One region of the Aerococcus mictus genome, then DNA from elsewhere that is predicted to be linked to it. Evidence: predicted binding sites of a transcription regulator. Region 1 holds the regulator's gene; the other holds the start of a gene.
What was found. Region 1 encodes HrcA, which represses chaperone genes, less so after heat shock. Its sites were predicted from a motif close to TTAGCACTCNNNNNNNNNGAGTGCTAA; they were not measured.

Region 1 (8,016 bases):
GAAAGGTTAAAGAGCGAGTCTTTTCTACAATTAGCTAATGACTTACCCTTAGATCAAATAGCTATTGATGAAGCCCACTGTGTTTCCCAATGGGGACACGACTTTAGAGCCTCTTATAGAGAGATTGCTAACTTTATTGGTCTGTTAAATCACCGACCGGTTGTCAGTGCCTTTACAGCCACAGCTACCAATCGGGTTCAACAGGATATTATTCATCAATTGGCTCTTGAGAACCCCTATGTCCTCATTAATTCCTTTGATCGTCCCAACCTGACTTTTGAGGTAATGGAACCAGAATCAAAGAAGAAGACTGTAATGGATTTAATAGATAAAGAAGAAGCAGCTATCATTTATGCTTCTTCTCGAAAAACTGTTGATCGTTTGAGTGAATGGCTAAGTGACCAAGGCCTTCCGGTGAGCGCTTACCATGCGGGAATGAGCCCAGCAGACCGTATGGCTTCGCAAAATGACTTTATCTATGAGCGTACTAATATCATTGTAGCAACCAATGCCTTTGGGATGGGAATTGATAAACCTGATGTTCGGCGGGTGATCCATTATAACTTGCCCACTAATTTAGAGAGTTACTACCAAGAAGCAGGCCGGGCAGGCAGAGACGGCTTGCCGGCTAGAGCCATTCTTCTCTACAGCCCCAAGGATATCTTGACCGCTAAATTTTTAATTAGTCAAAGCAATGATCCCACTAGTGAAGGTCGCTTAAATGATATGATTAATTATGCAACGACCTCTTCCTGCTTGAGACAACACATTTTAGCCTACTTCGGTCAGGAAGCTCCTGACCATTGCCAAAATTGCTCCAATTGTTTGCAGCAAGTCAAAAAGGTTGATGTCAGTCGAGAAGGACAAATGATCCTCTCTTGTATTGTTAGAATGGCTTATCCTTATGGCATGACCCTAGTCACAGATGTTTTAAAAGGTAAAAAACTCCAAAAAATTAAAGAGAAACATTTTGACCAATTATCAACCTATGCTTTGTTAAAAGACATGAATGAGCAAACAATTAAGAATATTATTTCTCAATTAATTTCTGAAGGGGCCTTGGCGGTTAATGAATATAAGGGACTTAGCCTTACGAAAAAGGCGCTACCTATTCTAAAAGGAAATAAGTGCCTTTATATTAAAGAATCTGCCTATATTCGATCAGAAAATAAAACGAAGACTAGTCAGAAAGCTCAATCATTGACTGATCATTTATCGCCAGAAGATGAAGAATTATTTGAAGCACTTCGTGAATTACGCTATAGTTTAGCTAGTGAAGAAAATGTTCCTGCCTATATTATTTTTAATAACCAGAGTCTTCTTGATATGGTGGAAATAAAGCCTAAGAACTATCATGAATTTCTTGATATTAGCGGGGTAGGTCCAGTAAAGGCAGATAAATATGCAGATGACTTCTGTCAGTTAATCGAAGATTTTGTAAGTATTAAATAATAGGAGGTGAAGCCATGGATGGCATAATTCCTTTATGGAAGGAAAGAGGGATGACTAGTCACGATTGTGTCAATGCCTTACGTAAATTGTTAAAGACCAGACGGGTGGGACATACCGGTACCTTGGATCCCAATGTGAGTGGCGTATTGCCAATTTGTGTGAATAAGGCGACAAAAATGGCTAATTGGATCACTGATAAGGAAAAGGTCTATCAAGGAGAAATTACCTTAGGTTTTCAAACAGAAACAGAAGATTTGGACGGAAAAATTGTTCGCCAAACGCCTGTGAAGGAAGCTGTCGATGGACAGCTTATTCAAAAAGCTATGGATAGCATGTTAGGTACAATTACTCAAGTCCCTCCCATGTATTCTGCTGTTAAGGTTAACGGTCGAAAGTTATATGACTATGCCCGCCATGGTGAGAAGGTTGACCGCCCGAAAAGACTGGTTAATGTCTATGAATTTGACCTTATAAAGCCCTGCCGATACGATCAAGGCCAGCAAGTGCAAAGTTTTAATTTTCGCGTCCGGTGTGGCAAGGGGACATATGTGAGGACCCTTGCTTCAGACTTAGGAGAGGCACTAGGCTATGCTGCGACCATGACTGACCTTAGTCGGATAGCCTCGAGCCCCTTTACCCAATCACAATGCTTTACTTTATCTGAAATTGAAGATCAAATTAGTCAAGGAAAAAATGATTTTATTTTTCCCATCGATTTTTTGATCCAAGACTTAGTTCATATTGAGATTAGTGGCAAATTAGAAAAACTCGTCAGCAACGGGGCGGTTTTAAATAAAAATAATTTGGCCGAAGAATATCGAGACCAATTGCCGGTGGCTTTTTATGGCCAGCAAGGACTCATGGCTATTTATGGACAACATCCCAGTGATGAAGAACAAATGAAACCGTTAAAAATGCTGATATAACTGATGACTTTAACAATGAGGTGTCTTATGCAAGTAATAACCATTCATCATCCCATAGATCAGAATCTTAAAAATAATGAGGGCATCGTTTTAGCTTTGGGTTTTTTTGATGGTGTCCACCGTGGCCATCAAGCAGTGATTAAAGCTGCAAGGAAGGAAGCCTTCAAACGCAAGCTTCCATTAGCAGTGATGACATTTAATATTTCACCTTTAATTGTTAATCAAGACCTTCACCCTAATCAAATGAAATACCTGACGCAAAATCAAGAAAAGATGCTTTTACTTGAGACTTTTGGGGTAGATCGGGTTTACTTAGTTGATTATACCAGTGCCTTTTCTAATCAAAGCCCCAAAGCTTTCGTTGATAATTATCTGGTTGGCTTAAATGCTAAGGTAGTTGTTGCGGGCTTTGATTATACCTATGGAGCTAAAGCCATAGCTAATATGAAAAACTTGCCAGACTATGCTGAAGATCGCTTCAAAATTATTGAAGTCCCCGTATTGAATGAAAATAATAATAAAATTGCTTCCAAACAGATTCGCAAGGAGCTAACTGAGGGATCATTGGAAGAAGCTAACCAGGCGCTGGGCTATCCTTATTTCTTCCGTGGTTTGGTCATTAACGGCTTTAAACGAGGCCGTACCCTAGGCTTTCCAACGGCTAATATCTATACCCAGGCCAGTACTTTAATTCCCAAAGTTGGTGTTTATTTGGTTCAATGTCAAATCAACCATCAGCTATTCTGGGGGATGGCTTCCATTGGATATAATGTCACTTTTGGTGATGATAATGACAAGACCATTGAAATTAACTTGTTTGATTTTGAGTCAGAAATTTATGGTGAAGAAATGCTGGTATTTTGGTACGAATATTTACGGGGTGAAAAGAAATTCTCTAGTGTAGAGGCTATGGTGGAACAGTTGAATCAAGATAAAAGTGACTGCCTAAGTCGTCTACAAAAATATGAAAATTATCAAAACTAAATTCTCTAAAAAGTTGGTGTCGATTTGCCAACTTTTTTTATTTTGTCATTTTTGTATGAGGCTAGGGACCGATCCAAGGTAAAGGTTGAGTCGCTAGTAAGTTATCACTGCCAGCTGTTATTACTAAGTAAGGGCTATCTTTTAACATTACCTATGAAATTGTTTTGCTAAAGGTCAAAATAGGAATTGTAATGACTAGGAAATTCTTTGAAAAACAGTTTGACTTTTATTGACATATGCACTTAACCATGTTAGTATATAGATATGTTAGCAGAAGGAGCTGTCAAGTGCTAAAAGAGGTGATAAGATGTTAAGTAAAAGACAAATTATTGTTTTAAAAGCAATTATTGACGCCTATAGTCAAAGTGAAGAACCGATTGGCTCTAAATCGATTCTAAAACTGACTGGCCTTGAGGCAAGTTCTGCAACTATTAGAAATGATATGGCAAAACTTGAAAAACTTGATTTGATTAAAAAGATGCACTCGTCTTCCGGAAGAGTGCCCACTGAAGCCGGCTATCGTTTCTACATTAATTATATTCTTCCCAAGAATGGTGGAATTATCGATAGTGGATTAAGTGAAGCGGAAAATGAAAAGGTGAGTGAAATATTTCAATCACCTTACTTGGCCTTAGATGAAATCGTTAATCGCTCAACTGAACTTTTAGCTGAGCTAACGAACTATGTGGCGATTTCTTTAGGACCTGACGCTTACCATTATCACTTAGCTGGCTTTCGCTTTGTACCGGTAACTAGCCGGCAAGTGATGCTTGTCTTAGTGACAGAAGAAGGGACAGTGGAAACGCAAATTTATCGTTTGCCAGACAGTGTATCTATGGAAGCCTTAGAGGATATGGCAAATATTATTAACCGTGATTTAATTGGTTTAAGTCTTCCTAGCGTTCTTGTACGCCTTAAAAGTAACTATATGTCCTATTTCGATGAATCAATTCGACGCTTACTTTATGAAGGAAGTATAATCGAAGATTTACTTAAAAAAATGGATGCTTCACGCGTCTTTGCTAAAGGTAAGGCAAATCTCTATAATCATCTCTATCAAAGTGATGCTTACCAACAGGTAGAGAATTTAAATCGTCTATTTGCTAATCCTAACTTATTAGATACACTCATTGATCCTGGTGATCAAGGGATTCAAGTGAAGGTAGGTAAGGACATGCAGGCTGATGGCCTCAATCATTTATCTATTATGGCTACCAATTTTGTTGGTGGTAATAATGATCAACAAACGATTTCTGTGGCTATTCTCGGCCCAGAAAATATGTCTTACCTGCGAATGGCTCAACTATTTCAAGGTGTGAGACTACAGCTCAATCACTATATCGATTCATATTATAAAAATGATAAAGAGGAGGGGTAAACAGATGAGCAAAGTTCATAATAAGAACAATCAGGATGTTGACCCAGAAAATATAACTGAAGATGAAAAGTCTATCCAGGATAAAAACAAGGCTCAAGATTTGAAACAAAATCAAAATAATAAAGCCGATAAGGATAATGAGTCAGAACACCTGGCTGATGATGAGAAAAATAAAACCGCAGATGAAGATAAAGAAGTCCATGAGAATGATAAAGAGAGTGAACTTCAAAGCATAAAGAAAGAACTTGAAGAAAAAAATGATCAAATTCTTCGCTTATCTGCGGAAATTAAGAATATTCAAAGAAGAAATAATAAGGAAAGACAAGATGCTGCTAAATACCGTTCCCAACATTTAGCTGAAAAACTCTTAGGTGCAGTTGATAACTTAGAACGGGCCTTGACTATTGAAGCAGATGATGAAGCAAGTCGCAGTATGAAACGCGGCATTGAAATGGTATTGGAAAGTATTCAAAGTGCCTTTAATGATGAAGAAATAAAAACGATTGATCCTAAAGGTGAAAAATTTGATCCTAATTTCCACCAATCCGTTTCATCTGTTCCTGCTGATGACGGTCAAGAATCAGATACTATCGTTGAAGTCTATCAAAAAGGCTATGTCATCAAAGACCGTGTCTTAAGACCAGCTATGGTAGTCGTTGCACAATAATAAAAAAGGAGATAATAAATAATGAGTAAAATTATAGGAATTGACTTAGGAACTACAAACTCTGCCGTTTCAGTATTAGAAGGTGGAGAACCAGTAATTATTACTAACCCAGAAGGCAATCGCACTTCACCCTCTGTAGTAGCTTTTAAAGATGGCGAAATTCAAGTAGGAGAAGTCGCTAAACGCCAAATGGTGACAAACCCGAATACAGTTGCTTCGATTAAACGTCATATGGGGGAATCCGGGTACAAGGTTCATGTCAATGACAAAGATTACACCCCAGAAGAAATTTCTGCTATGATCTTACAATACCTAAAAGGCTACGCTGAAGATTACTTAGGAGAAAGTGTAAGTAAAGCTGTTATTACTGTGCCAGCTTACTTTAATGACGCCCAACGTCAAGCAACCAAAGATGCTGGTAAAATTGCCGGCTTAGAAGTTGAACGGATTGTTAACGAACCTACTGCAGCTGCTTTAGCTTATGGTTTAGACAAAGATGATAAAGACGAACAAATCCTAGTCTTTGACCTAGGTGGCGGGACCTTTGACGTTTCTGTCTTAGAACTCGGTGACGGTGTCTTTGAAGTTTTATCTACTGCCGGCGATAATAAATTAGGTGGGGATGACTTTGACCAACGCATTGTGGACTACTTAGTTGAAGAATTTAAGAAGGATAATGGGATCGATCTTTCCAATGACAAAATGGCTATGCAACGTCTCAAAGATGCTGCAGAAAAAGCGAAAAAGGATTTATCCGGAGTTACCTCTACACAAATCAGCTTACCATTCATCTCTGCTGGTGAAAGTGGTCCATTACACTTAGAATTAACCTTAACTCGGGCAAAATTCAACGAACTTACTGATGACTTAGTTGACCGGACCACTAAACCCGTTCAACAAGCCTTAGCTGACGCTGACTTATCCAAGTCAGATATTGACCAAGTGATTTTAGTTGGTGGTTCTACCCGTATTCCGGCAGTGGTTGACCATGTTAAAGAATTAACTGGCCAAGACCCACACCGTGGTGTTAACCCTGATGAAGTGGTTGCTATGGGTGCTGCTATTCAAGGTGGTGTGATTACTGGTGACGTTAAAGACGTTGTCTTGCTCGATGTTACGCCACTATCCTTAGGTATTGAAACCATGGGTGGGGTCTTCACCAAATTAATTGATCGGAACACGACTATCCCAACCTCTAAATCCCAAGTCTTTTCAACGGCTGCAGATAACCAACCCGCTGTAGATATCCACGTCTTACAAGGTGAACGTCCTATGGCTGCTGACAACAAGACTTTAGGTCGTTTCCAATTAACCGATATTAACCCAGCTCCTCGTGGTGTCCCTCAAATCGAAGTGAAATTTGATATTGACAAAAACGGGATCGTTAATGTTTCAGCCACAGATAAAGGCACCGGTAAGGAGCAAGCGATTACCATTCAATCTAATTCTGGTTTAACCGATGAAGAAATTGACCGCATGATGAAAGATGCTGAAGCTAACGCTGAAGAAGATAACAAGCGTAAAGAAGAAGCAGAATTGAAGAATGAAGTTGAACAAATCATCCATCAAACCGAAAAAACTACTAAAGATGTTGAAGGTAAAGCAGATCAAGCAGACATCGATAAAGCCAACCAATTAAAAGACGAACTAAAGGCTGCCCAAGAAGCTGGAAATACTGATGAGATGAAGGCTAAGAAGGACGAATTAATGGAAGTTCTTCAACAATTAACGGTAAAACTTTACGAAGCTAACCAAGCAGAAGGCCAAAATGAAAATCAAGATAATAATGATGATGGTACCGTTGAAGGTGACTTCGAAGAAGTAAATGACGATAAATAATCGACTATAGTAGGCTTGTCCCTGTCTTAAGGCAGGGACAAACTATTGTATCGAGGATAAGGGGGTAAAATATGGCTAAAGGAGATTACTATGACATTTTAGGTGTCAGTAAAGACGCCAGCCAGAAAGATATCAAGCGTGCTTACCGTAAACTAGCAAAAAAATATCATCCTGATTTAAACCATGATCCCGGTGCTGAAGAAAAATATAAAGAAGTAACGGAAGCATATGAAGTTTTAAGTGATGAAAACAAACGGAAACAATACGATCAGTTTGGTCATGCTGGTGCAAATGGTGGTTTCGGTGGCTTTGGCAACGGAAGTTATCAATCCTACTCAGGACAAGGTTTCTCTGGCTTTGAAGATATCTTCGATCAGTTCTTTGGTGGTCAAGGTGGCTTCGGTGGCTTTGGCTCGTCTGCTAGTCAACGGTCTAGGACTGCACCTCGCCGTGGGGATGACTTACAATACACCATGGATTTAAGCTTTGAAGAAGCTATCTTTGGTAAAGAAGAAACGATCTCATATAAACGCGAAGAAGCTTGCCAGGTTTGTGAAGGCTCTGGTGCTAAGCCAGGAACGTCGAAGAAAACTTGCCCAACCTGTAATGGGCAAGGGGTCGTTCAACAAGTAAGAAATACCCCATTTGGTCAAATGGCTAGCCAAACCACCTGTAGCCAGTGTCAAGGTGAAGGTAAGATTATCGAAGACCCATGTACTAATTGCCAAGGAAGCGGTCGAGAAGAGAAGAGCCATACGGTTAAAGTGAAG
Region 2 (8,016 bases), 830 kb from region 1:
AAGATAATCATGAAGATGCAAAAGTTTATTTATGGGAGAGATCGACCAGTGACAACAATATTGGGAATCGAATCAAGCTGTGACGAAACCGGTGCAGCAATCGTTATTGATGGCAAAGAGATGAAGTGTAATGTCGTTGCCACACAAATAAAAAGTCATATGCGGTTTGGTGGGGTAGTCCCAGAGATCGCTAGCCGCCACCATGTTGAGCAAATTACTCAGGTGATTGATTACGCCATGAAGGAAGCAGACGTGACCTGGCCAGAGATTGATGCTGTGGCGGTTACCAAGGGGCCTGGCTTAGTAGGCTCTTTACTTATTGGGATCACTGCCGCCAAAACCCTGGCCTTTGCCCATGACAAACCCTTAATCGGCGTCAACCATATGGCAGGGCATATCTACGCCAATAATATATCTGATCAAATGGTTTTCCCTTTATTAGCCTTAGTGGTTAGTGGGGGACATACTGAATTGGTCTATATGAAAGAAGACGGCCACTATCAAAAAATCGGTGATACCCGTGATGACGCTGTGGGGGAAGCCTATGATAAGGTCGGCCGTATTTTAGGGGTTCCTTATCCTGGGGGTAAACGCATGGATGAAATGGCCCAAGAAGGGCAGGCCATTTATGACTATCCACGTCCCATGATCAATGAGGATAATTTTGACTTTTCATATAGTGGACTGAAATCAGCGGTCATTAACCATGCCCATAATGCGGAACAAAAAGGGGAAAAATTAAATCCTAATGATGTGGCAGCCAGCTTCCAAGCAGCGGCTGTTGAGGTCCTAGTAACTAAAACCATGCGGGCCATCGCTGCTTACCCGGTCAAACAATTAGTGGTTGCCGGAGGCGTGGCCGCGAATTCTTCACTTAGACAGGAACTAGAAAGTCATCTAGCCAAAGAACATCCTGAAGTGCGCCTCTCCTACCCACCATTAAGTTTATGTGGGGATAATGGCGCCATGATTGCAGCAGCTGCCTACCCGCAATACCAAAAGGGCGACTTTGTCGGCTTGGACTTGGATGCTAACCCTGGTTTAGACTTAGGTGATGAAAATTAGTCGCCTTTAAGCAACGGCCAATTGATTGTCAGGGAAAGCTTGAGGAGGAAAGATGGTCTTAATTGGTTTAGAAGTTACTTTTATCATTGACCAAGCTTATACTTTGAAGGATAAGCGCCGGATCGTCAAAAGTATGGTGGAACGGGCCCAACAACGAGAAAAGATGACTGCTGCTGAAATTGCTGACTTAGACTTAGTCAACCAAGCGGTGGTAGCTTTTGGCCTAGTCTCTAATTCATACAGCAAGAGCCGGCAACGCTTGCTGAACTATCTCGATAAAATTGAAGACTGGTATCCCATTGAGGTCATTCATACCGAATGGCTTGAAGCTTAAAAAGAAAAGGTATGCTTACAGGAGGACTGCTTCTTGAGTCCTGGTGTAGGCATGCCTTTTTATCTTTATTGGTCAAAGTCTTCCAACTGACTTTGAACGGTTTCCCATTCCTTAAAGAGCGCTTCTTGTTGGGCTTGTTTGTCTTTAAGAGATTGGTCGAGTTGGTTTAATTCATAGTAATTTTGTAAAATGTCAGGATCAGTCATTTTTTCCTGGATCTCTGCTATTTCTTCATCTAAGCTTTCAATATTTGCTTCGATTTTTTCGCTTTGTCGTTGGAGTTTTCTTTCTTCTTTTTGGCGTTCCTTACGATTTTGATAGGCTTGGGCGGATTGGCTGGGTGCTGGTTTTTCTTCAGAAAGACTAGACTGGTCTGCTTTATTTTCTTCAGCTAGCCGTGCTTCCTGCTCGGCTTTTTTATTGAGGTAATAATCGTAATCGCCTAGGTAGAGGGTGGAACCCTCCGGACTGATTTCAAGCACTTGGGTGGCAATCCGATTAATAAAGTAGCGGTCGTGGCTGACGAATAGCAAGGTTCCATCATAGGCAATCAGGGCATTCTCTAAAATCTCCTTAGAATCGATATCCAAGTGGTTGGTCGGTTCGTCCAGTACTAAGAAATTATCATGATTAAAGGAAAGTTTGGCGAGGGCAAGCCGGGCCTTCTCGCCCCCACTCAGCATGGCGACAGATTTTTCCACGTCTTGGCCGGAGAAGAGGAAGGAACCCAGGATGGTACGAATGTTTTCCTCGTTAATGGTCGGATGGTCATCCCAAAGTTCATGGAGGACATCCTTATTGCTGTGGAGCTTGGCTAATTCTTGGTCATAGTAGCCAATAGTCACATTAGCCCCATAGTGGATTTCCCCCTTGATGGCAGGGATTTCTTGGATAATGGTTTTTAAGAGGGTAGATTTACCCACGCCGTTGGGCCCCACCACTGCGATAGCTTGTTGCTTTCTAATATCCAGCTCAATCGGGTAGGAGAGTAAGTGATCATCGTAACCAATGCCTAGCTGGTCGGCGGTAAGGACCACATTGCCACTAGACTTGTCCGTGAGGAATTGAATATGGGGACTTTTTTCGTCTTGCTTAGGCTTTTCGATTTTGGGCATCTTTTCGAGTTGCTTACGTCGACTCTGGGCCATCTTAGTGGTCGAGGCTCTAACAAGGTTACGGGCCACATAGTCTTCTAACTTAGCGATTTTCTTTTGTTGTTTATCATAGGCCTTTTGCCAGCTTTCGAGGCGGACGGCTTTTTCTTTGAGGTAGAAGGAATAATTGCCCTTATAATATTCCATACTGTGGTTGGTCATTTCATAGGTTTCATTGGTGACATGGTCTAAGAAATAACGGTCGTGGCTGACAATTAATAAGGCTCCTGGATAAGAAGGCAGGTAGTCTTCTAGCCAGGTCAGGGTTTCAATGTCTAAGTGGTTGGTGGGTTCGTCGAGGATGAGAATATCGCGCTTTTCGAGGAGGACCTTGGCCAGGGCTAGCCGGGTCCGTTGACCACCAGATAATTGATTGATGGGTTTGTCGTAATCTGATTCGGGAAATTGAAAGCCGTGGAGGACCATGCGAATTTCGGAATCATAACCGTAAGCATTGCTTTGGTTGACTTCTTCTTGTAATTGGTCATAGCGTTTGAGGGCCTCTTGGTAGCTTGCTTCATCCTGGGCATCGGCCAAGTCTTGAGCGGCTTGCTCGGCATGGTGGATGAGGGCAATAGATTCTTTAAAAACCGACCGCATTTCTTCATAAATCGTCCGTTGACTGTTTTCAATGGCGGCATGTTGGTCCATGTAGGCAATGGTCTTACCCTTAGCCCGGGTGACTTGCCCTTGGTCAGGTTCTTCAATGCCTGCTAAGATTTTGAGTAGGGTGGATTTGCCGGTGCCGTTTCGCCCGACTAAGGCAGTACGACTATTATCTTGGATGGTCATTTGGACATCTTGGAAAAGAATATCGGAGCCAAAACGTCGCATGAGTTTTGATCCTTGTAATACAATCATTGGATCCTTTCCTCCTAAATCGTTTATTATTGTCTTCACTAGTGTATCATATTTTATCGACAGATATTTTTTGACTTTGTGAACTTTCCCTTAGAAAGGGGCGGGATTATTCACAAAGTTTTAAAATTAATGAAAATTAGCAGAAAAGATTTATGTGATTTTTCACAAAGTTCTTTCCATTTTATGATTTAGGTGATAAAATGTATTTGATATCTTGTGAAAAGGAGTGGAAACATGAAGGAAATTCCACGTGCAACGGCTAGGCGGTTACCGCTTTATTACCGTTACTTGCATAATTTTAAGAATATGGGTAAGACACGGATTTCTTCCAGCGAACTCAGTGAGGCGATCAAAGTGGACAGCGCCACTATTCGCCGGGATTTCTCACATTTTGGTGCCCTAGGGAAGCGTGGTTATGGCTATGATGTTGAAGCTCTATTGGACTTCTTTAGTCGCCAACTCTACCAAGACCGCCTCACCACAGTGGCTTTAATCGGGGTCGGTAATTTAGGGAACGCCTTATTAAATTATAACTTTAAACGGACCAATAATATCCGGATTGGGGCGGCCTTTGATATTAATCCTGAGATTGTAGGAACCGTCCATAGTGGGGTACCGGTTTACCCTATGAGTGAATTAAAGGAACGGATTCAAGAAATGGAAATTCTGATTGCTATTATGACCGTTCCGGAAAAAGTCGCTCAAGATACCGTGAGTGAATTAGGTGAAGCCGGTATTCAAGGCATCTTGAACTTTACGCCGGTGGTTTTAGATGTTCCTGAAGATATTCATGTCCAAAACGTCGATTTAGCCAATGAGTTGCAAACCCTGATTTACTATATCGGTAATCGAAATGGCAACAATAAAAAGAAAAATTAGTAGAACTAGCAAAAGTTAGCTAGAAACTGGTCAGACGATCAGGTCTAACTTATGTCAGTCGCTTAGTAAAGCCCTCTTAATGGAGGGCTTTTTCTTGTCATCAGTTTTTATAGAAAATTTTGCTTCTCTTTTAAATGCTATTGATGAGCATTCGTTCTGCTTTTGAATTTTGGTCGTTGAAAAGCCATGGCATCGGCTCGAGCCGAGGTCTCTCGCTTAGCGAACTTCAAACGTTTAGTACGGCTAATGCCTACTAAACGTAATTCACATCGCTTGCTTATTCATGGCTAACTACCTCATTCAAAGCGCCACTACTGCTCAACGCTATTTATCAAATAAATGCTATCAAAACATTACTCATCAATAGTAAAAATGAAAGTGCAAAGAGTTTAATCTATCTCAATTTCCTAATTTCAAAGATATATATACTTTTTAAATGATATTTTATATTTTTAAAGTGATAACAAGAAAAAAGGTCAAAAAAAGTCAACGAATTACTTGATTTATATCTGGAAATGTTTTACTATAAATATTGTAAGTTAGCAGTCGGAGATGATGAGTGCTAACAAATCATTAAAAGTGTTATTAATTAGTATGTGAAATTTGGAGGGATATTTTAAATGTTAAAGCCGTTAAATGAACGTGTGATTATTCAAGTCCAAGAAGAGGAAGAAAAAACTGCTTCTGGTATCGTTTTACCATCTGCTGCTAAAGAAAAACCTCAAGTAGGTCAAGTGGTAGCTGTTGCTGATGCTACTGATGATTACACCCCTCAAGTTAAAGTGGGCGACCAAGTTATTTTTGAAAAATACGCAGTAAGCGAAATCCGCTATGAAGGGGAAGATTACCTCATCATTAAAGAAAAAGATTTAACTGCTGTAGTTGAATAATCATTGACTGAACTTCGACAATCAACATAAAAAACATTGAATTCTCGATCATGCTTAGATTTAGAATAGGAGATAGATAGAATGGCCAAAGATATTAAATATTCAAGTGATGCAAGACAATCTTTAGTAGAAGGTATTGATAAATTAGCCAATACCGTGAAAGTGACCTTAGGGCCTAAGGGACGTAACGTTGTCCTAGAACGTAGCTATGGGTCCCCATTAATCACCAATGACGGGGTGACCATTGCTAAAGACGTTGAATTAGAAGATCACTTTGAAAACATGGGAGCTAAATTAGTTTCTGAAGTCGCTTCTAAGACTAATGATGTTGCTGGTGACGGGACAACTACCGCTACTATCCTAACCCAAGCCCTCGTCCATGAAGGTTTCAAAAATGTGACAGCAGGGGCAAATCCTGTGGGCATTCGTCGTGGGATGGATCAAGCTATCCGCAAGGCAGTAGAAGCTTTGAAAGAAATTTCTGTTCCAGTGAATGCTAAAGAATCCATTGCTAACGTTGCGGCAATTTCTTCCGGCGACCAAGAAGTAGGCCAATTAATTGCTGACGCTATGGAAAAAGTAGGCCAAGATGGTGTCATTACCATTGAAGAATCACAATCCATGGACACTGCCTTAGACGTTGTTGAAGGGATGCAATTTGACCGCGGTTACTTATCCCAATACTTTGTAACCGACAACGATAAGATGGAAGCTGTTCTCGATGATCCTTACATCCTGCTCACTGATAAGAAGATTTCTAATATCCAAGATATCCTTCCATTATTAGAACAAATCGTACAACAAGGTAAATCCTTATTATTAGTGGCTGACGATGTTGAAGGTGAAGCACTTCCTACTTTAGTCTTGAACAAAATTCGTGGAACCTTCAATGTTGTTGCTGTGAAAGCGCCTGGCTTTGGTGACCGTCGTAAAGAACAATTAGAAGACTTAGCTGTTCTTACCGGTGGTACAGTCATTACTGAAGACTTAGGTCTTGAATTGAAAGACACCAGCATTGATCAATTAGGTCAAGCTGCCCGTGTAACCATTACTAAAGACGATACCACCATTGTTGAAGGTAAGGGTAACAAGGAACAATTGGAACAACGTGTGGCTCATATCAGAAAACAAATTGAAGAAACTACTTCTGACTATGACCGTGAAAAATTACAAGAACGTCTTGCTAAATTAGCTGGTGGGGTTGCCGTTGTTCGCGTAGGTGCAGCCACCGAATCTGAACAAAAAGAACGTAAATTACGTATCGAAGACGCTTTAAACGCTACTCGTGCTGCGGTTGAAGAAGGTATCGTAGCTGGTGGTGGTACTGCTTTCATGAATATCCAAGACAAGGTGAAAGAAGTCGTTGACTCCTTAGAAGGTGACGAACAAACTGGTGCAGACATCGTGGTTCGTGCCCTCGAAACCCCACTACGTCAAATCGCTGAAAATGCTGGTCTAGAAGGTTCTGTCATTGTAGAACACATTCACGATAAAGACCAAGGTGTTGGTTACAACGCTGCTAGCGGTGAATGGGTAGACATGATTTCTGATGGTGTGGTTGACCCAACCAAGGTGTCACGTTCTGCTTTACAAAATGCAGGCTCAGTAGCTGGTTTGATTTTAACTACTGAAGCAGTTGTTGCTGACCATCCAGAAGAAAATGCAGGAAATGATGCAGCTGCAGGAGCAGGCGCACCAGGGATGTATTAATCCGAAAACTGAATAGGATAAAGATTGAAAAGCGCTTGGGAATTTCCCAAGCGCTTTTTCACAAAAAAAAGTAAGCTCAGATTAAGGAAATTTTCCTCAGTCAGAGCTTACTTTTTCTCTTTATCGTTTTTACCAAATATTATCTAAGATTAAGGTTTGGGTCCGGTCAGGTCCTACTGACACTGTGGCAATGGGGGCCCCTACGATTTCACTGATGCGACGGACATAAGCTTTAGCATTTTCAGGAAGTTGGTCAAAGTCTTGACAGCTAGTTATGTCTTCTTCCCAGCCAGGTAAACTTTCATAGATGGGTTGACATTGAGCTAGGTAGCGCAAGTTAGCGGGGTAAGATTTGGATACTTGGCCATTAGGGGTTTGATAGCCTACACAGACCTTGATTTCATCCAGGCCAGTTAAGACGTCTAAACAGTTCAAGGAAAGTTTGGTTAAACCAGAAACCCGGCGAGCATGGGCCGTCACCACCCCGTCGAACCAACCTACCCGGCGCGGACGACCTGTAGTGGTACCATATTCATGGCCAACTTCACGGATGCGGTCCCCAATAGCATCATGCAATTCGGTTGGGAAGGGACCGTCACCTACTCGAGAGGTATAGGCCTTCATCACTCCGATAACCGTATTGATTTTGCTTGGTCCAATCCCACAACCGACTGTAGCACCACCGGCAATGGGGTTAGAGGAAGTCACGAAGGGATAGGTCCCATGATCAATATCCAGTAAGACCCCTTGGGCCCCCTCAAAAAGAATGTTTTCCCCTTGGTCATAGGCATCATTCATCAATAAGGAAGTATCCGTGACATATTTTTTCAGATTTTGGCCATATGCTAGATATTCCTGGTAGATGGTGTCGTAGTCTAATGGTTCTTCGTCATATACCTTGGTTAAGAGTTCGTTTTTGATTTGAATTTGTACAGATAACTTTTCCGCGAAAGTTTCGGGGTCAATGAGGTCAGCCATCCGGATACCATTACGGGCAATTTTATCCATATAGGCGGGACCTATCCCTTTTTGGGTAGTACCGATCTTATTGTCGCCTTTACGTTCTTCATCCAAGCGGTCGATCAGTTGATGGTAGGGCAAGATCACTTGAGCCCGTTCAGAA

Region 2: DBT49_RS01140 (co-chaperone GroES) is a predicted target of HrcA. The motif match lies at 4,833-4,859, and genes of this name have one in related genera.

What each region holds. Positions count from the first base shown of each region.
Region 1 covers NZ_CP132985.1:1,067,574-1,075,589, forward strand. The annotation lists gene recQ (DNA helicase RecQ) at 1-1,452, shown strand, start outside; gene truB (tRNA pseudouridine(55) synthase TruB) at 1,467-2,378, shown strand; gene ribF (riboflavin biosynthesis protein RibF) at 2,406-3,362, shown strand; gene hrcA (heat-inducible transcriptional repressor HrcA) at 3,670-4,740, shown strand; gene grpE (nucleotide exchange factor GrpE) at 4,745-5,407, shown strand; gene dnaK (molecular chaperone DnaK) at 5,429-7,246, shown strand; gene dnaJ (molecular chaperone DnaJ) at 7,318-8,016, shown strand, end outside.
Region 2 covers NZ_CP132985.1:238,969-246,984, forward strand. The annotation lists gene rimI (ribosomal protein S18-alanine N-acetyltransferase) at 1-83, shown strand, start outside; gene tsaD (tRNA (adenosine(37)-N6)-threonylcarbamoyltransferase complex transferase subunit TsaD) at 49-1,065, shown strand; gene DBT49_RS01125 (DUF503 domain-containing protein) at 1,118-1,399, shown strand; gene DBT49_RS01130 (ABC-F family ATP-binding cassette domain-containing protein) at 1,465-3,414, opposite strand; gene DBT49_RS01135 (redox-sensing transcriptional repressor Rex) at 3,649-4,293, shown strand; gene DBT49_RS01140 (co-chaperone GroES) at 4,914-5,183, shown strand; gene groL (chaperonin GroEL) at 5,265-6,893, shown strand; gene DBT49_RS01150 (adenylosuccinate synthase) at 7,023-8,016, opposite strand, start outside.